DNA from 3 places in the Desulfosalsimonas propionicica genome. Region 3 is predicted to be linked to each of the others. Evidence: predicted binding sites of a transcription regulator. Region 3 holds the regulator's gene; each other region holds the start of a gene.

Region 1 (6,448 bases), on a different contig from region 3:
CCACAATTGAATACGAACCCGGGGTTATTGAGGATCTGCGCCGGGCCATTGACCGCATGGCCCCCAGGGAAATGGAATATGAGCATGAAAAGGCCTGGCACGACGGAAACGGCCACAGCCATGTCCAGGCGGCAATCATCGGGCCGTCGCTCTCCATGCCCGTGCGCAGCGGCAGAATGCAGTGCGGCACCTGGCAGCAGGTGGTGGCCATCAACCATGACAACCGGGACCGGACCCGAACCGTGGCCGTCACCCTCATGGGTGAAAAATAATCCATGAACCCGGCGATAAAAACCCACCTGACCCACCTGGCCGCGGCCCTGCGCTTTATCACCATCCTGCCGGCCGGAGCGGCAGATGCCTATCACCCCAGGGCCATGATCCCTTTTTTCCCGGCCGTGGGCCTGATCCTGGGCCTGATCCTGGCAACGGCGGATGCGCTTTTTTCCCGCCTTTTTTCCCCGTCGGCTGCCGGCGCGGCAGACGTTATTGTCCTGGTGGTACTCACAGGTGCCCTGCACTTAGACGGGCTGGCAGACTCGGCTGACGGTTTTTTCTCCCACAGGGACCGGGAAACCACGCTTTCGATCATGAAAGACAGCCGCATCGGGGTCATGGGCGCCGTAGTGCTGATCTGTGTACTGCTGGCCAAGTACGGAGGGATTAGCGGGATGCCGGACAATGGCACGGCCGGCTTTGAACGGTTTTTGATCCTGATGCTCGTGCCCGCCTATTCCAGATCCGCCATGCTGCTGGGGGTACGATTTTTGCCTTATGCCCGCTCCGGCGGTGGCACTGCAGCAGACCTGTTCGGCCGGCCCCTTTCACCGGCCGATTTCTGGGGAATAGGGGTCTGCGTGGTCCTCAGCCTGCTGCTGGGCTGGCAGGGCCTGCTGCTGACCATCGTGTTTTTCGCCCTATGCGCATGGCTTATCCGGTTTTACCGCCGGCGCATTGGCGGGATCACCGGTGACATGCTCGGAGCCATGTGTGAAATCACCGAGGCGCTTTTGCTGCTCTGCGCGGCAATCCGGCTTTAACCCCGGGCCGGCCCGCGCTTGAAGCCGTTTTCCACCAGGGCCTGGATCATGGACACGGCCTGATCATCACTGATGTCATCGGTGTTGATGATCATATCGTAATGTGTGGGCTCATCCACATTGGTATAAAAATACCTGCGGGTAAAGGAGCGGCGCCGGGCCTCCACGTCATAAATCTGCCGCCGGGCCTCTTCTGATGACACATTTAAATCCTCTGCCACCTTTTGGATCCGGTTTTCCAGAGAAGCAATGAAGCGAAGCCGGATATTTTCCTCCCGGGGGATGATAAAGGTTGCCCCCCGGCCCACGATCACGGCCTTTCCATGCCGGCCAATGGTGCCGATGATCTTCATGAGATGCTTCATGTACTGATCCGGCCACAGATGGCGCTGTTCCACAATTGTGGCGATCACATCCTCGAGCATGTTCAGGCCCTTTTCGTCCAGGGTTTCCAGCACCTTGTCGCTCATATTGGAATCCCGGGCCATCTGCTGAATGATCTCCCGGTCAAACAGCTCATACTCAAAGGCCCTGGCCAGTTTTACGGCAATCTCGTTGCCCCGGCTACCGGGCTGCCGGGAAATGGTAATCACGGAGCTTTTGAGGGGCTCCTCTTTTTTTGCAGCGCCCCTGGATGCCTGCCACTGATGAATCTGCTCCTCGACTATCTTGTCCACAGAACGTCCCCGATGAATTTTCATTCAGCCTCCTTACCATTGGATTACAGAACATGGGCAAACACTTGCGCTAATGATTTGATCCCCTGTTTTTATATAATTTTAAAACCCTGCCGTGTCAATCCGGCTACTTGTAGATGCCGGAGTTTGGAGCATCGGAATCCAAAGGGGCGCGGCGCTTTTATGCATTGTCTGCGCCGATTGCGTCTGCCAGGCGGCAGCCGGCATCCCGGGCCTGCTGAAGGTATTGGGGATATTTTTGCACGTCGCCTTCAAAATCAAGGCCCCTGCAGAGAAGGCTATCCCACAGCCGGGCATCCAGGACATCAAAAAAATATTTCACAGTCAGCAGGGTGCCGTCAAACAAACGCTTGCCCTTTGTGGCACCCACGGAAATCAGCAAACCCTGCCGCTGTGTTGCCCACTGGCCGGGGACGGTTTTGTCAATCCAGTATTTTTTCACCCACAAAGACTGGCATCGGTCCATGAGCGCCTTGACATGGGCGCTGACCGTGTAGAAAAAAATGGGCGTGGCCAGCATCAGCCCGTCTGCTGCCAGCATGGCGTCGCGCACGGCCTGAAAGTCATCTTTGATCACGCATTCACCCGATTTTTTGCACCCATAAATCTCCAGGCAGGGCGATATCCTGCAGTCCCGCAAAACGATTTCCTCCACCCGTGCGCCCCGGCTTCTGGCCCCGGCCACGGCTTCTGCCAGCAGTGCTGCGGTGTTTCCCGCCCGCCGTGGGCTGCCGTAAATGGCGACAATTTGTCCCATAAGCTTGCCTTTTGTTTTAAAATTTGAAGAGTCCCTGGAACTTGATTCTGTCAGGCCTGGCCGGAAAAAACAAGTCCATTGTCACCACGCAGCAAAGCCCGCTGCACAGCACAGCGGGCTTTGCTGTCAAATCCCGGAAAAGGCGGAAATTTGGAAAAACTGATTAAAAGCTGTAGTAAATCCCCATTCCTCCAAACCAGTCCGTGTCCTGATCCGGAAGCACGTCTTTGTCGAAATGATCCGTGTAGGCCAGATAGGCCGTTACTTCCAGGGCATCGGTGAGCGCATAGGCACAGTCAACCGAAAGCAGGTATTCGTGAAAGCCCGAATCTTCGCCCGCACTTGCGTCATCCCCGGCGATGCCCACCGCGGCCCCGGCTCCCAGGGTCAGGTCTTTTGCCAGTTCATATGCATAGCCCAGCGAAACATTGACATAATAATCCTCCACCTCGTCAAAGTCGTAATATCCCGTGACACCGGCCGTAAGCCCGGAAAACGGCTCAACAGACAAGCCCGCATAAACCTCCCGGGTCCCGGATCCGCCCTCGGGAAACAGGTATTCGATGTAGCCGACGCTCACATCCACGGGATCCAGAGAGAACCCGTAGGACAGGGTTAGATCCACTTCAGAAAACTCCCCGCTGTTTAAGGTGTCATCATAGTCGTCAATGTCCATGTTCCCCCATACATTGAAACCAACCCCCCCTGAACTCACATCCACTGATGGCTGGGCCACGAACCCGTCATTAAACGTTATGCCCCGCCACACATACGCCGAGGCAAAATCCGTTCCCGCGGTGACATCAGCGGCAAGGACCCTGCCCGACAACCCCGCCACAGCACATAACACTACCAACAATCCTGTTAAAACCGACACCTTCCTCTTTTTCTGCATTTTCTGGCCCTCCTGATAATCGATTATTGAAAAACACCAAGCTACAAACCTGCTTTCCATAAAGCCAGAACCGTGCCAGTTGTGAAGAAAAAGCCCATTCTCAATTTTTTTCTTTTTTATCGAGATGTTATATTCAACCCAAATGCTTTTTAAAAACCAGACAAAAACTGTTGTTTTACATTTATGTCTTTCAGATCTTTAATTTTTACATTTATGTATAATAAATAAAATATTGGCCCATATGCTTTTTGGCATTTCCCCCGATTCTGACGGGGTTGGCCATGGGGCCGGCCGGGTGTGCTTTGCGAGTCGCATTGAGCGCGCAAGCGGTCAGCAGGGAGCATAGCACACCCGGCCGGCCCCATGCGAAACACATTGAAAAAAGACTAAAATCCACCAGCAACAGACCCGAAAAACCGCTCAACGGATTGACAGGCCGGAGCCAATTGTCATTGACATGGCCCCGCCCCCTCTTTATCCTTATCCATAATCTTCAGACACAGGATAGACCCATGAGCAGCCCATACCGACCGGCATACATGGAAACCCACAAAACCGGCAAACTGGCCGAAAAAACCCGCCGGGCACACGAAATCCTGAAAGACTGCACCCTTTGCCCAAGGCAGTGCCGCGTCAACCGGACAGCCGGTGAAGCCGGAATCTGCGGGATCGCTGAACAGATGATGGTTTCGGGCTGCCACCCCCACTTTGGCGAGGAAACCCCACTGGTGGGCCGTCACGGCTCGGGCACCATCTTTATGACCGGCTGCAGCCTGACCTGCTGCTTCTGCCAGAACTGGGAGATCAGCCATGAGTGCCGGGGCGAGCCGGTTACAGCGCAGCAGGCCGCCGACATGATGATGGAACTCCAGGCCCTGGGCTGCCACAACATCAATTTTGTCACCCCCACCCATGTGGTGCCGCAGATTTTGTTCGCCCTGGAAAAGGCTGTTGAAAAGGGCCTGCACATTCCCCTGGTCTACAACTGCGGGGGATATGAAACCCAGGAAACCTTACGCCTGCTCGAAGGGATTATTGACATCTACATGCCGGATTTGAAATTCATGGATCCCGACATTGCCAGCCGGGCCTGCGATGCCCCGGACTACCCGGAAACCGCCAAAGCCGCCCTGAAGGAAATGCACCGGCAGGTCGGCGATCTGACAATTGACCCCGGGGGCATTGCCTTGCGCGGCCTTCTGGTGCGCCACCTGGTGCTGCCGGAAAACCTGGCCGGCACCCGGGAGGCCATGGCCTTTATTGTAAAAGAAATCTCGCCGGACACCTATGTCAATGTCATGAGCCAGTACCGGCCCATGGGCCATGCCGCAAAAGTGCCGGAACTGGCCCGGCCGGTTGGGCCCGGGGAATACCGGGAGGCGGTAAACGCAGCCAGAGAGGAAGGAATCCACAGACTTGACCGACCGTAAAACCGATATTACAGGAAAACATCCCTATACGCCCCTGCCCCGGTCCTATAAAAACCAATTCAGCTTTTCCCTGGCCTGCCCCTCGTTTATCTACCCGGACCACATTCTGCCCAATGTCTCCATGCTGGCGCCGTTTGTGGACGAAATCGAGGTGCTCATTTTTGAAAGCGCACCTGCCAAACACCTGCCGCCTGAAAACGATATCCGGCAAATGGCCGCCCTGGCAAAAAATCAACAAATTTCCTACAACGTGCACCTGCCCACAGATGTCAACATCACAGATGCGGTCCCCGGCCGGCAGAAAAAAGCCATTGAACGCATCCTGGCGGCCGCAGACCGTGCCCGGCCCCTTGCGCCCGTGACCTGGACCCTGCATCTGCCTTTTGAAGAAAACAGCACAGATACGGGCACGGTGCAAAAATGGCAGAAACGGGCCATTGATGCATTGGAACGGCTGCTGGTCCAGAGCGGGATTGCCCCCCGGCACATCTCCATTGAAAACCTGGATTATCCGCCAGAATGGATGGAGCCAGTGGCAGAAGCCATGGATGTTTCCGTATGCCTGGATACCGGCCACCTGCTGGAATACAATTTTGACATCCTTGAAACCTTTGAACTTTTCCGCCCCAGGATCACGATCCTGCATTTATATGGCGACGTGGCCGCCGGCCGGGGCCATTTGGGCCTTCATCGCCTGGATGCCCGGCATGTTCCGGCTGTATCGCGAATTCTGGAGGGATTTTGCGGCACTGTGAGTCTGGAGGTATTTTCCTTCAATGATCTGAGCAAATCCCTTCCGGCCCTGGAGGGCCTTGTTTCCTGAGGGCCTTGCAGATATTGCTTGACTTTGCCGGCACCCCTTGGTTAAAAATTTTAAGACAATTGAACAGGGCGTTTTTTTGCAAACGGAACACGGTGCAAACCCGTGACGCTCCCGGCGCTGTGAACCGCTAAACGCCCGCGCGCATGCAGGGCCATGGCCCTGCGGTCGCTGCCGGTTTTCAGGCCGGCGGGAAGGCCCGCGCGGGATTTCAATCCGGCAAGTCAGAAGACGTGTAAAAAACGCGAATTTACGGAATCCGATGGCAAAGGGTTCCGGCAGGAAAACCCATGTTTTCCGGTCGGGACCCTTTTTTTGTTAAAAGCTTTTTACCGCGTCCGCTGTTTTTTCAGGAAGGAAGCCCTGCGGCCGGGCATGAAAACAACGCTTTTTAAGACTTGGATGTGTTGCTTTCGACCCCCTTGGTGAAACTTTGCACGCAGTCGGCCATGATGCCGGCCCGGGGGTGGTTTGCGAGTCGCATTGAGCGCGCAAGCGGTCAGCAGGGAGCAAACCGCCACCGGGTCGGCATCATGCGAAAATTACAGAACCAGGCACGAACAGCAACTTTTTTTGATGTTACCCGGCTGCGGTATTTTAACCCAACAGATACAGAAAAAAGGAGAGACACAATGAACCTTAACGAAGCCATTGAAAAAATCCGCCCCCCGGATGAACAATTTGAACAAAAGGCCGCGGCCCGGCTGTCTGATCAGGCCCGGCCCGGCGGCAGCCTGGGAATGCTGGAAGACGCGGCCCGGCGCCTGGCGGGCATGGCCCGAAGCCTGGATGTGCACTTGAAACGCAA
Region 2 (6,448 bases), on a different contig from region 3:
TTTATAATAGAGCATATGAATCATGCTGCGATTAAAAGGTTTGGCAAAAAAGACGGCAGCAGCTGCCATCAGGTGATAAGCGGTTCTGGCACCCCCTGCGATCTGGATTTATGCCCGCTTGGCTGCAGGGACACTGAAAAAAATCACGGTCAGGTCTCTGAAAGAAAGCTAAATGATGATTTTTACGTGGAATATGTCCATATCCCGTTTCAAGGCTACCGCCAGGACCGGCTCTTTCTGCTCATCCTGCGCGATATCACCCAGAAGAAAAAGCAAAAGCTGGAACTGGAAAAATACAGCAAAAATATCGAGCAGGTCCTGAAAGAAAAAATCGCCATCCTGCGTGAAAGTGAAAAAGAACGCGAGCAACTGTCCCACGAACTCAATCACCTGAAAAAAGAAACCGAAAGACTCACCTCCTCTGACAGTCAAATGCTTGGGGACAGCAAGCCCATACGCGAGCTAAGGGAGATGATCTACCAGGTGGCGGCATCCAGTGCCACGATTCTGATAACAGGCGAGTCCGGAACCGGCAAGGAACTGGTGGCCGACCTGCTGTACAAGCACTCTGACAGGGCTGATAAGCCCTATCTGAAGTTTAATTGCGCCGCTGTCACAGAGACCCTTCTGGAAAGCGACCTTTTCGGTTATGAAAAGGGCGCGTTTACCGGGGCGAATGCCGCCCGCAAGGGCAAGTTCGAGGAGGCAGACGGCGGCACGATATTTCTGGATGAAATCGGCGCCATCAGCCCCAGGATGCAGACGGCCCTTTTGCGGGTGCTTCAGGACGGCGAAGTAATCCGCGTGGGATCAAACCACAGCATTTCCGTGGAGGTCCGGGTGATTGCCGCCACCAACTCCGATCTTGCAGCAGAGGTTAAAGCCGGCCGATTCAGGGAAGATCTCTATTACCGTTTAAACGTGATCAACCTCCGCCAGGTCCCTTTGCGGGAGCGCAAGGAGGATATCGTACTGCTGGCCACCAACTTTTTGGTAAAATACCGGGAACGCTTTAAAAAGGAGGTCACCTACCTGCCAAACAGTGTGGTTGAGACGCTTCTTGCCTATGACTGGCCCGGCAACGTGCGCGAACTGGAAAACGTCATCCAGCGCGCCGTGCTCATGTCCAAAAACGGCATGATCACCCCCGGGCACCTGGGCATCGGTTTAAACGGCAGCCCGGGCAAGGCGGGCGGCAGCAGCAGTACTCCGGAGTCAACCCCTTTCACCAGCAGATCGCTAAAGGAAAGCGTCAGGCTCTTTGAGGCTGAAGTCATTGCAGGCGCTGTTAAGGAGCACGACGGGAAAATGGACGAAGTGGCCCGGCAGCTCGGTGTTTCCAAAACCACGCTATACGATAAATTAAAGCTCTACAACCTGACACCCAAACAGCTTCTAAAGGATTAATGGCCTGTTATTTGCAGGAAACAATATTAAAATTTTGCTCCTGCTTATCTGAGCCTTTATGAGATTGGAAAATATAATGGATGACACATCCGAAAACGGTCCGCACGCAGGCTGTCCTCATTTCCTGCACAATATGCAGGCCTGCGGGCTGCATACGGATGGGATCTACCTGCCGCCCAGGGCTCACGTGCTGACTTTCTGCCTGACCCCGCACTACAAAAAATGCACCACATATGAAAACTATTGCTTTTTCCAGGAAAACGAATCAGACCCATCCTCTGGCGATGGTGCCGGCCGGCGCCGCTTTGCCCGCATTGCCGGCCGCCGGCAAGTTCGGCTTCGAAGCTGCGATGATCTTGGCATTGTTACAGGAGCGTTTGAGGAAAAAGCCACCACCGTGGATTACAGCCGGGGCGGCATGCGCATTATTACCGAAAAAGCAATCCCCCGGGACAGCTTTGTTCTTTTCGATTTTGGCGAGGATTTTCTCATTCCCGGCCTGCAGGGCGTGGCCGAGCTGAGCTGGCACAGGCCCTACCCGAACAACTCCCGCCGATTTGAGGCCGGACTGACCTTTAAGGACCATTTCAGCGGGGCAGCCCTTGCCCTGGAGCTGGAAAAGTAATCCCTCCCTTCTGTTTTTTTCTGCAAATTCTTCCGGAATTCCGGATAATTCATTCCGGATTTCCGGAATTGTTTTTTTCTGCCCTTTCTGTGCATCTGCGGGTCTTCCGGGCCACTTTGTTGTTCCGGGTTCCCGGAACAATCCCTGAAAATTCCGGTTAGCGACTTCTGCTGCACCCGGGAAGCGGCTCTTAAAAGCCGTATTTGTGAGGGATGAACAAATTCCGTCTATATGGCACAAGCCTTGCAATATCTGTATCCAAAAAAGTCAGGAGAAGCTGGCTGCTTCAAAGGTATAAAACTGATACTTGTGCTTGCCTGACATTAAACGACAAATAAAGGAGAAGAATTATGAAACAGATCAAAGTCAGTAAAATTATTTTATCTTTCTCGTTGCTGCTCTTCTTAGCTCTGCCGCAAAGTGCGCTGGCATTGAGTATTGACGCCTATCAGGTGGGTGTTGATGACACTGCTATCACTGATTGGTTAAGCAATTATGGCAGCTCCAAAGTCGTAGAAGACTTTGAGGGTGCAACCCCTGGCTGGTACCAAAGCCTTGGTACCAATATCGGTACTTTTAGCATCACGGAAAACACCCTGCCCGGAACCGGAAACACATCATACAATGTGAAAGTGGAAAATTCTAACGAGCCGTTTTTCGAAATCCGTAATTATGACGCAGACGGCCGTTTCAACACCACACCCGAATCGGGTGGTGAAGGGTATCTTGATTCAGCAGATATCACAGAAATCAAGCTCGCCTTGGATAGTGGTTATAGGGCCCTGTATTTCTACATGACTGATCCTGGCGATGTCGGGGCATTTACCTCCACATCTGCTGATGGTGTTACTAAAACCATTGGTCCGGGCCAGGATAATGCATCTCTGTGGTTTGTTGGGATTGACGCCGGGCTTGACAACATTTCAACCATAACATGGTCAACCAATGACCATACCAATGACGGTTTTGGGCTTGATGGGTTTACCCGGGTGCCCGAACCCGCTACCCTGCTTCTTTTTGGTGCCGGCCTTGCAGGCCTTGCCGGTTTTGCCAGGCGCAGGAAATTCAACAAAAGCTAATATACAAGTTATCAAGTTATATTGTAATTCAAAAAAATCGTTCTGCAGGAAGCTGCAGAACGATTTTTTTTCCATAAAACCGAGTGCATAAATCCCATAAACATGTTATATGTCACCTGTCCGGGTCAATCTATACCTTATGTAGGCCTGCGGAAGTCTTCATTAACGGCACGACTGTTGCTTTAACCTGAAACGGTCATATGAAAAATTTCCTTACCATAGATGTTGAAGACTATTTCCAGGTGGCGGCCTTTGCAGACATTGTTTCCCCGGATAACTGGGACTCCATGGAGCAGCGCGTATCCGCTCCGGTGGAAAGGCTTCTGCAGACCCTGGACAAACACGGCGTTAAGGCCACCTTCTTTATCGTGGGTTGGACCGCGGAAAAGCACCCCGGCATTGTCCGGGCCATTGCCGCACACGGCCATGAAATAGGGTGCCACAGCTACTGGCACCGCAAAGTATACGAGATGGCCCCGGAAGCTTTCAGGGCGGATACCCGCAGGGCCAGGCAGGTGCTGGAAAATCTTTCCGGCAGAAACATCACGGCCTACAGGGCCCCCAGTTATTCCATTACCGCCAAATCCATGTGGGCCATAGACATTTTGAAAGAAGAAGGCTTTACAGCGGATTCAAGCATTTTCCCTATCGTCCACGACATGTACGGAATCCCGGATGCCCCACGCTTCAGATACGAACTGCCCCAAAAGGGCATAGAGGAATTCCCCCTTTCCACTGCGGTGATTTTCGGCCGCCGGATTCCGGTTTCAGGGGGCGGATATTTCCGGCTGTTTCCCTACTGGTTTACAAAAACCGCGCTTAAAAGAATCAACCGGCAGGAAAACCAGCCGTTTGTTTTCTATATTCATCCGTGGGAGCTTGACCCGGGCCAACCCAGGTTTAAAAACGCCCGGCTGCTGTCCCGTTTCCGGCATTACAACAACCTGGGCAAAACCAGGGAGCGCTTTGAGCGCCTGCTTTCTGATTTTGATTTCATTCCCCTGCCTTCCAAAAACAGCAGGGGAAATCCATAAACGACTTTGCCGCAAGCGGCATTTTCGGCCTGATCTGAATAGTTAGTGCCCGAACGAAAACCAGGATTTTTCGTCAAGGTCAAGGACGGTGAAAATTTTAACCGCAGGAATACTCGACGTATTTTGAGGATTAAAATTTGAGCCGGACGCAGAGATTGGCGCAAAAGACGGTTTTCGTTCAGGCACTAGTTAAAACCCTGTAGGGACCGGCGGCAAAAAGCTGCGCTGCCCCCGAAAGGGACGGAGTGCGCCCAGCCTTGTTTTAAAGAATCGGAGATCATGACGGCCAGTCGAATTTCCCTATACTTTCCCGTATATTTGCGGCATGCTGTTTTTTTCGCTGCATTTGCGGCCGCATTTGCGCTTTTGTACCATTCGGCCATTGCGCACATGGTAAAAGACTGGAGCACGCCTGACGGCTCGCACGGGCCGCTTATCCTCGGGGTGAGCCTTTACCTGGTCTGGCTTAAAAGACACGAGCTCCGCCAGATTCGACCCGAACCCGCCCTGCTTCACGGAGGCCTGCTTCTGGCAGCCGGCTGCTTTATGCATTTTGCGGGCGTCATCAGCAGCACCATCCTTGTCCAGATGATTTCAATGGTGCCCGCCCTTCTGGGCGCAGTGCTGCTTTTCGGGGGCTTTTCCTTTTTCAGGATTTTATTTCTGCCCGTGGGCTACCTGGTTTTTCTGACAGGGCTTGTGGAGCAGGTCCTGGGCGGTTTTGCGATCTATTTCCAGAATTTTGCGGCATGGTTTGCCGCCCTGTTTTTCCGCCTCATCGGCATGCCGGTTTTTCATGACTACACGATCATCGAACTGCCCCATATCACCCTGGAAGTGGTGCGCGCATGCGCGGGCATCGGCCATCTCGTGGCCCTGTTTGCACTGGCTGTGCCGCTTGCCCACCTGGCCCAAAAGACCTGGCCCAGGAAAATCATACTGGTGTTTTCTGCCTTTTTCATCGGCCTGGCAGCCAACGGCTTTCGTATCGTTTTGATAGGCCTGTATACCCGATTTTTTCCGGGACAGGGCGTTCACGGGCCTTATGAGAGTTTCCAGGTGGCGATAATTTTCCTTCTGGGGCTTTTGCTGCTCCTTGTGCTAAGCAGTCTTCTGGATAAAAAACCCGGCGGAAACAACCCCGGGAAAACAGGTAATGACGGGCATGACAATCCCGGAGACCCGCCGGCAGACCTGAATCCCAGCGAAAACCGCCCCGCACGCCCCAGGCTGTATTCTTCCTACGTCATCGGCGCGATAATTTTGGCGGTGACGCTCGGGTTTGTGCATTTCTACACCCCCAAGGCGGTTGCCCTGCAGCGGCCGCTTGACCAGTTTCCGAAACAGATTGCAGGCTTTGTTGGAAAAGACATCAAAAGCATTCATCAGCAGCTAAGACCCTTCCCGGCAGACGCCGAGCTTCTGAGGCGATACGAAAACAATGAAAACCATGAAGCCGAGGTTTACATCGGCTATTTCAGGCTCCAGACCCGAAAGAGAAAAGTTATTGATTGGCGCCGCGACTGGATGCACGCGGAAGCCACAAAAGTACAAGTTTCATCCGGCGACAACGAGTTTGTCATAAACCACACCCGCCTCAAAGACAAAGACGCCGCTTCGGACGTATATTTCTGGTATTTGATGAACGGCCGCATTGTAACAAACCAGTATGCCGGAAAGCTGATCACATTTCTGAGCAGTTTTTTTACAAGAAGCAACAACGCCGCCGTAATCGTTGTTGCCACCACCAGCACGGAAAAAGAAATCCTGCCGCTGCTCTCGGGCCTGGCAGAATCAGCCCGAAACCATCTTGACCCCGACGTTAATGACTGAAATCCGGCTAATAGACTCATCTGAGGACAACACCTGGGATCAGCATGTGCTGTCACATGACTTTTCCGGCCCGTATCTTTTAACCGCCTGGAAAAATGCAGTTGAAAGCGCCTACGGACATGATACTTTTTACCTGGCCGCCTGCAGCGGAAATGAAATAACCGGAGTGCTGCCGCTTGTTAAAGTCAAACCTCCCCTTACAAACGGCGTGCTGGTCTCCCTGCCGTTTTGCGACTACGGCGGAATACTGGCGGACGGCCGCGATACAGAGAAAGCCCTTCTGCAAAGGGCCGTGGAACTGGCAGACAAACTCAAAACAGCCCTTGAAATCCGGACCCCGGCCAGGTGTCCCGCAATCGAGGAAAACAAAAAGTTCATCCAGGTAACGGATAAATGCCGGATGCTCCTGGAGCTTCCCGGAAATTCGACGGTTTTATGGAGCGGTTTGAAGTCAAAGCTGCGCAGTCAGA
Region 3 (6,448 bases):
AAAACAGTGCCGAATTTATCGGCAAAGCCCACGCGGTTCAGGGAAAAACCGAAATCAAATCCGACCGGCTTAAAATTTTCTACAAGGCCGAAGAAGGCGCCCAGCCCGGTCAGTCCGGCATGAGCGAAAGCAGTATCCAGCGCATGGAAGCCGAAGGCAGCGTGGTTATCTATACAGACGAGCAAACCGCCACAAGCCAAAAAGCCGTATATACCGCAGATGACGGCCTGCTGACCCTGACAGGCGAACGCGTGGAAATCAAAAACAACGGCAACGCCATTGTCGGCAGAAAGGTCACCCTGCAGCGGGAAACCGGGGAAATCGTGGTCAGCTCAGATGCGGGCAAACGGGTGGAAGCTGTTTTTGAATCCGAATCCGGCGCGGACAATCAGGACAAAACAAAAACCAGCAAAGCCCGAAAGCCATGACCCGAACCCTGAATTTAAAAAGCCTGGTAAAGACCTATCATGGCCGAAAAGTGGTCGATCAGGTCGACCTGAACCTGACCGGAGGCGAGGTGGTGGGGCTTTTGGGACCCAACGGGGCGGGAAAGACCACCACTTTTTATATGACCGTTGGCCTGATCCGCCCTGACGGCGGCCATGTGTTTCTCGATGATGCAGACATCAGCGAGGATCCCATGCACGTCCGGGCCCGCAAAGGGGTGGGATATCTGCCCCAGGAACCGTCGGTATTCAAAAAGCTCAACGTACGCGACAACCTGCTGGCAATTCTCGAAACCCTGCCGATATCCAGGGCCGAGCAGGAGCAGAAAGCTGATGAACTGCTCGACGAGCTAGGCATCAAACGGCTATCGGCGCAGAAAGCCGGAGTGCTTTCCGGCGGAGAACGCCGGCGGCTGGAAATCAGCCGGGCACTGGCCACGGATCCGGCCTTTATTCTGCTTGACGAGCCCTTTGCCGGCATTGATCCATTGGCGGTGATCGATATTCAAAATATCATTTCACATCTGAGCCGGCGGGGTATCGGAATCCTGATTTCAGACCACAACGTTCGGGAAACCCTGGGCGTGTGTGACAAGGCCTATATTTTAAACAACGGCGAGGTAATCGAGTCGGGCGGCCCGGAAAAGATCGCCCAAAGCCCTGTTGCCCGAGAAATCTACCTGGGAGAAAAGTTCAGACTCTGATATGGCAATCGAACTCCAACAGAACTTAAAACTCCAGCAGCATCTTGTTATGACTCCGCAGCTGCAGATGGCCATCAAGCTTCTGCAGTTATCACGCCTGGAACTCGTGGAAATGGTTCAGCAGGAACTGGAAAGCAATCCCACCCTGGAAGAATCAGAGACCGTGGAAACGCCCGAGGAAACCCCGGCGGAAACGCCTGAAGCCGCGGATGCCAGGGAAATCACAATGGAGGAATCATTTGACGAGCGGCTTGACTGGCAGCAGTACATGGACGAATACAGCTCCACGGGACGGGTTCACTATGAGTCCGAGGAAAAGGAGGCGCCCAATTACGAGGCCTTTACCGCCAGCCGGACAAACCTTTACGATCATTTGCGCTGGCAGCTGCTCATGACCCGGCCCACGGCCGAGCAGGAAGCCATTGGAAGCCTGATCATCGGCAACCTGAACAAATACGGCTACCTTGACGTCCCCCTGGAAGATGTCGCCCAAATGGCCGAAACCGATGTTTCACAGGTCAAAGACGTGCTTTATGTGATGCAGACCTTTGATCCGCCGGGCATCTGCGCCAGGGACTTAAGCGAGTGCCTGCTGATTCAGGCCCGGCAGTTCGGCATTGTAGATCCTGTTGTAGAGGCACTGTTGCGCGATCACATCAATAACCTGGAGAACAAACGCTATCAGGTCATTGCCCGCGAGCTGAAATGCAGCATGGAAACCCTGTCTGCAGCCATCGAGCTCATCCGCCAGCTCGATCCCAGGCCCGGATTCCGCTACGGCGACGAGGATCAGATCTACATCACCCCGGACGTCTACGTGTACAGGGAAGGCGACGATTATATCGTTATGCTAAACGACGACGAAATCCCCCAGCTGCACATCAATTCCTACTACCGCCAGGCCGTGCGCAAAGGAGAACCCATTGCCAAAGATACGCGCACTTATCTGCGCGACCGGCTCAGGTCTGCCGAGTGGCTCATCAAAAGCATTCAGCAGCGGCGGCGGACCATCTACAACGTCATGGTCAGCATCGTCAAATTCCAGCGCGATTTTTTCGACCAGGGCATCGCTCATTTAAAACCCATGGTCCTGCGGGACGTGGCAGAAGACATCAACATGCATGAGTCCACCATCAGCCGTGTGACCACCAACAAATACGCCCATACCCCGCATGGCATCTTCGAACTCAAGTTCTTTTTCAACAGCTCCATTAACCGGGCTGACGGCAACACCATTGCCTCGGCCAGCGTACAGGAGGAAATGAGAAAGATTATTGCCGGAGAAAACCCCAAAAAGCCCTACAGCGATAAAAAAATCGCCGACATGCTCGAGGCGGCATCCGGCATCCGCATCGCCCGTCGGACCGTTGCCAAGTACAGGGAAATAATGGGGGTTCTTCCATCAAGCAAGCGTAAACAACCCTAATCAAGGAGGCAGGTACCCATGCAAACATCCGTGACATTCAAAAACCTTGATCCCTCCGATCACCTGAAATCTTATGTTTCCAGCAAACTCGACCGCATGGACAAGCTCCTGGACAATCCGGCGGAAGCACAGGTGGTGCTCTCCGTGGAAAAGATCCGTCATATCGCAGAAATCCGCGTGACCGGCGACCGGCTCAACATTGTTTGCCGGGAAAAATCCAATGATATGTATTCCTCCATTGACCTGGCCCTGGACAAGCTTGAAAAGCAGATCAAAAAACAAAAAGCCAAAATCAAAAATCATCGCCAGGGCGGCCGGGGCGAGGACAGAAGCCCGGAGCCGGCGGCAATGCCAAGCGGGGACGAGTCCCCGGAAGAAGCCCCGGGCGCCAGCGTCATTGTCCAGAACCTTGAATACAAACCCATGGACGTGGAAGAAGCCATAATGCAGATGGACCTGATTTCCGATAATTTTCTGGTATTCAGAAACGCCCGGACCAACCAAATCAATGTGCTTTACCGACGCAATGACGGGGATCTCGGACTGATTCAGCCCCTGGGATAACACCGAAGCACCGGTGCCGGACGGCAATTGGCCGGCACCGCGCAAACAGGGTGCAATGTTATGAAAATACTTGATTACATTACCGCGGACACGATCCTGACCAACCTGCAGGCAACGGATAAAAAAGGGGTTATCGACGAGCTTACAGAGCCGGTGGCCGCCCTGACCGGCCTGGAGCAGCGCAATATCGTCCGGGTACTTATCGAACGCGAGCGGCTGGGCAGCACTGGCATCGGCGACGGCATTGCCATTCCCCACGGCAAAATCAACGGAATTGAATCCCTGGTGCTCGGATTCGGCTTGAGCCGAAAAGGGGTCAATTTTGATGCCCTGGACGGCAAACCCGCTTATATTTTTTTTCTGCTACTGAGCGCGGACAATTCCACGGGTCTGCACCTGCGGGTACTGGCCCGGATTTCAAAACTGCTCAGGGATCAGGATTTCAAGGAAAAACTGAAGCGGGCAAACAGTGCCCAACAAGTCATGGACGTGCTTTCGGAAGTGGATGAGGATTTCTGATGCATCGGCATAAAATCGTCATTATCACCGGCTTGTCCGGATCGGGCAAAAGCGTGGCCCTGGCCGCACTTGAAGATGCGGGCTTTTACTGCGTTGACAACATGCCGGTCAAGCTGCTGCCCAAGTTCATGGAGCTTCCCCTGCAATCGGAATCCGAGATCGCCGGGCTCGGATTTGTCATGGATTTGCGGGAAAAGGGGTTTCTCCGCTCCTTTCCGGAAATTTTCCATGATCTGCGCCAGCGCGGTTACAACATTGACGTGTTTTTCCTGGAAGCCGAAGAAAACGTTATCCTGCGGCGATACAGCCAGACCCGCCGGCATCATCCCCTGTCCCAGGACCGGGGCCTGCAGGAAAGCATCCGGGCGGAAATCGGACATATGGACCATATTCGCCAGATGGCCGACCGTATTATTGACACCACGGATTATACGCTCCATGATCTGAAATCCGTCATCTTTAACCTGGTGGAAACCATCCTCCATTCTAAACCCATGCGCACACAGGTGCTCTCATTCGGGTTTAAACACGGCATCCCCCAGGACGCGGACATGGTCATGGATGTGCGGTTTATGGCCAATCCCTTTTTCATTCCCGAACTCAAGGACCAGGATGGCCGAAGCCGCCCCGTGCGTGAATTTGTGCAGACAAACAGCATTACCCGGACGTTTACTGAAAAATTTCATGATTTGGTTGACTTTTTGCTCCCGCTTTACGAAAAGGAAGGCAAAGCTTACCTTACCATTGCAGTGGGCTGTACCGGAGGGCAGCACCGATCCGTGGTTATTGCTGAGGCGCTTTATGCGCACATCAACAAACCAGGCCGGCCCGTGATGCTCACACACCGGGATGTGGATCTCAAAATCTGAGCCAAGGACCTTTTATGATCGGAATTGTTATTGTCACCCACGGACAACTCGGCGAGGCGCTCATTGAAACCGCATCCATGATTTTCGATGAACGGCCCAGGGCCGTCACTGCGGTCTCCATAGACCTGTCCCATGATGTCAACAAACTCAGAGGCAAGATTGACAAGGCTGTGCAGTATGTTGACGAAAACGAAGGTGTGATTATCCTTACGGACATGTTTGGGGGCACGCCCTCGAATCTGAGTTACTCGTTTCTGGAGGAAGGCCGCATTGAGGTGATTTCCGGAGTCAACCTGCCGGTGCTGATCAAGGCGGCCAACGCCCGCAACCGGGAATCAGAGCTCGATGTACTGGCCAAGACCATCGAGGCCTACGGCAAAAAAAGCATTTCCCTTGCCAGCGAAATATTAAAGGGCAACAAACGGGAATAAACTGCAAACTTCATTTATTGTGAATACCACTTTTATAAGGAGGAAGGAAAATGGCGATCAAACTCGGCATCAACGGAATGGGCAGAATCGGCAGACTGGTTTTCAGAGCCGCCCTGAAGCGGTCTGACATCGAGGTAACAGCAGTCAACGACATCATGGACACCAAAAGCCTTGCCCACCTCTTGATTTATGACTCGGTACACCCGCGCCTGGATGCGGAGATTATTGCCCGGGACAACGCCATTTCGGTCAACGGCAAAACCATCCGGGTTTTTGCGGAAAAAGATCCGGCCAATATCGGCTGGAAAGAAGCCGGCGTGGATATCGTGGCCGAATGCACGGGTCTTTTCCGGGACAGGGACAGCGCAGCCAAGCACCTGAGCGCTGGGGCGAAAAAGGTCATTATTTCCGCACCCGGCAAGGACCCGGACATGACTTTTGTTATGGGCGTCAATGAAACAGACTATGACAGCGCAAACCATCATATTGTCTCCAACGCCTCGTGCACCACCAACTGCCTGGCGCCCGTGGCCAAGGTGCTGGACGAAAAATTCGGCATTCAAAGCGGCCTGATGACCACCGTCCATTCTTACACCAGCGACCAGCGACTGCTGGATGCCCCGCACAAGGACCTGCGCCGGGCGCGTGCGGCGGCCATGTCCATGATTCCCACCACCACGGGCGCGGCCAAAGCCGTGGGCCTGGTGCTGCCCCAGCTAAACGGTAAGCTAAACGGCATGGCCATACGGGTGCCCACGCCCAATGTCTCTCTTGTGGATTTTGTGGCCACTCTCAGGCAACCGGCATCTGCGGAAACCGTCAACGCGGCATTAAAGGAAGCCGCCGAAGGCCCGCTGGCCGGCATTCTGGGATTTAGCGAACTGCCGCTGGTTTCCGAGGATTTCAACGGCAACAGCCTTTCTTCTGTGGTTGATGCGGAAAACACCTATGTCATTGACAACATGGTCAAGGTCCTTTCCTGGTATGACAATGAAACCGGCTATTCCACCCGCCTGGTGGACCTGGCTGAAATGATGGGAAAACAGCTTTAATTCCGGAGGTGGCCATGACAACGCGCAGACCCATGATCGCCGGCAACTGGAAGATGCACAAAACCTGCCCGGAAGCAGAAGACACGGCCCGGGCCCTTGTGGGGCAGCTCACCGGCAAAGAGGAGGCAGAGGTTATGATCGCTCCGCCGGCCACCGCTCTGGTGCCGGTCAGCCGCATCATCGGAGATACCCCGGTACAGCTCGGCGCCCAGAACCTGTTCTGGGAAAACCAAGGGGCCTACACCGGCGAAGTCTCCGCCCCGATGCTGGTATCAGCCGGATGCCGGTATGTGATCATCGGCCATTCCGAACGCCGCCAGTATTTCGGGGAAACCGACGAAGGCGTGAACAAAAAAATCAAGGCGGCTGTGGCCGCCGGACTGGTTCCGGTGATCTGTATCGGGGAAAGCGAAACCGAGCGCGATGGCGGAAAAACG

The links. The regulator sigma-54, encoded in region 3, starts transcription at its own class of promoters, with help from an activator protein. The targets are predictions, from matches to a motif close to TNTGGCACANTTTCTGCTNT.
Region 1: a site for sigma-54 is predicted at 3,451-3,470, ahead of HNR65_RS02160 (TorF family putative porin). Genes of this name have one in related genera too.
Region 2: a site for sigma-54 is predicted at 2,263-2,282, ahead of HNR65_RS16510 (PEP-CTERM sorting domain-containing protein). Genes of this name have one in related genera too.

What each region holds. Positions count from the first base shown of each region.
Region 1 is NZ_JACDUS010000001.1:492,932-499,379, reverse strand. Features, by position in the region: gene HNR65_RS02180 (secondary thiamine-phosphate synthase enzyme YjbQ) at 1-272, shown strand, start outside; gene cobS (adenosylcobinamide-GDP ribazoletransferase) at 276-1,040, shown strand; gene HNR65_RS02170 (cytidylate kinase-like family protein) at 1,037-1,741, opposite strand; gene HNR65_RS02165 (flavodoxin family protein) at 1,899-2,495, opposite strand; gene HNR65_RS02160 (TorF family putative porin) at 2,659-3,390, opposite strand; gene HNR65_RS02155 (radical SAM protein) at 3,903-4,820, shown strand; gene cbiR (cobamide remodeling phosphodiesterase CbiR) at 4,807-5,643, shown strand; cobalamin riboswitch at 5,684-5,889, shown strand; gene cobT (nicotinate-nucleotide--dimethylbenzimidazole phosphoribosyltransferase) at 6,273-6,448, shown strand, end outside.
Region 2 is NZ_JACDUS010000015.1:23,340-29,787, reverse strand. Features, by position in the region: gene HNR65_RS16520 (sigma-54 interaction domain-containing protein) at 1-1,407, shown strand, start outside; gene HNR65_RS16515 (PilZ domain-containing protein) at 1,484-2,032, shown strand; gene HNR65_RS16510 (PEP-CTERM sorting domain-containing protein) at 2,383-3,111, shown strand; gene HNR65_RS16505 (XrtA system polysaccharide deacetylase) at 3,312-4,145, shown strand; gene xrtW (exosortase W) at 4,425-5,978, shown strand; gene HNR65_RS16495 (FemAB family XrtA/PEP-CTERM system-associated protein) at 5,956-6,448, shown strand, end outside.
Region 3 is NZ_JACDUS010000002.1:12,611-19,058, reverse strand. Features, by position in the region: gene HNR65_RS03565 (LptA/OstA family protein) at 1-428, shown strand, start outside; gene lptB (LPS export ABC transporter ATP-binding protein) at 425-1,150, shown strand; gene rpoN (RNA polymerase factor sigma-54) at 1,152-2,576, shown strand; gene hpf (ribosome hibernation-promoting factor, HPF/YfiA family) at 2,595-3,140, shown strand; gene HNR65_RS03545 (PTS sugar transporter subunit IIA) at 3,201-3,659, shown strand; gene rapZ (RNase adapter RapZ) at 3,659-4,528, shown strand; gene HNR65_RS03535 (PTS sugar transporter subunit IIA) at 4,543-4,959, shown strand; gene gap (type I glyceraldehyde-3-phosphate dehydrogenase) at 5,010-6,011, shown strand; gene tpiA (triose-phosphate isomerase) at 6,026-6,448, shown strand, end outside.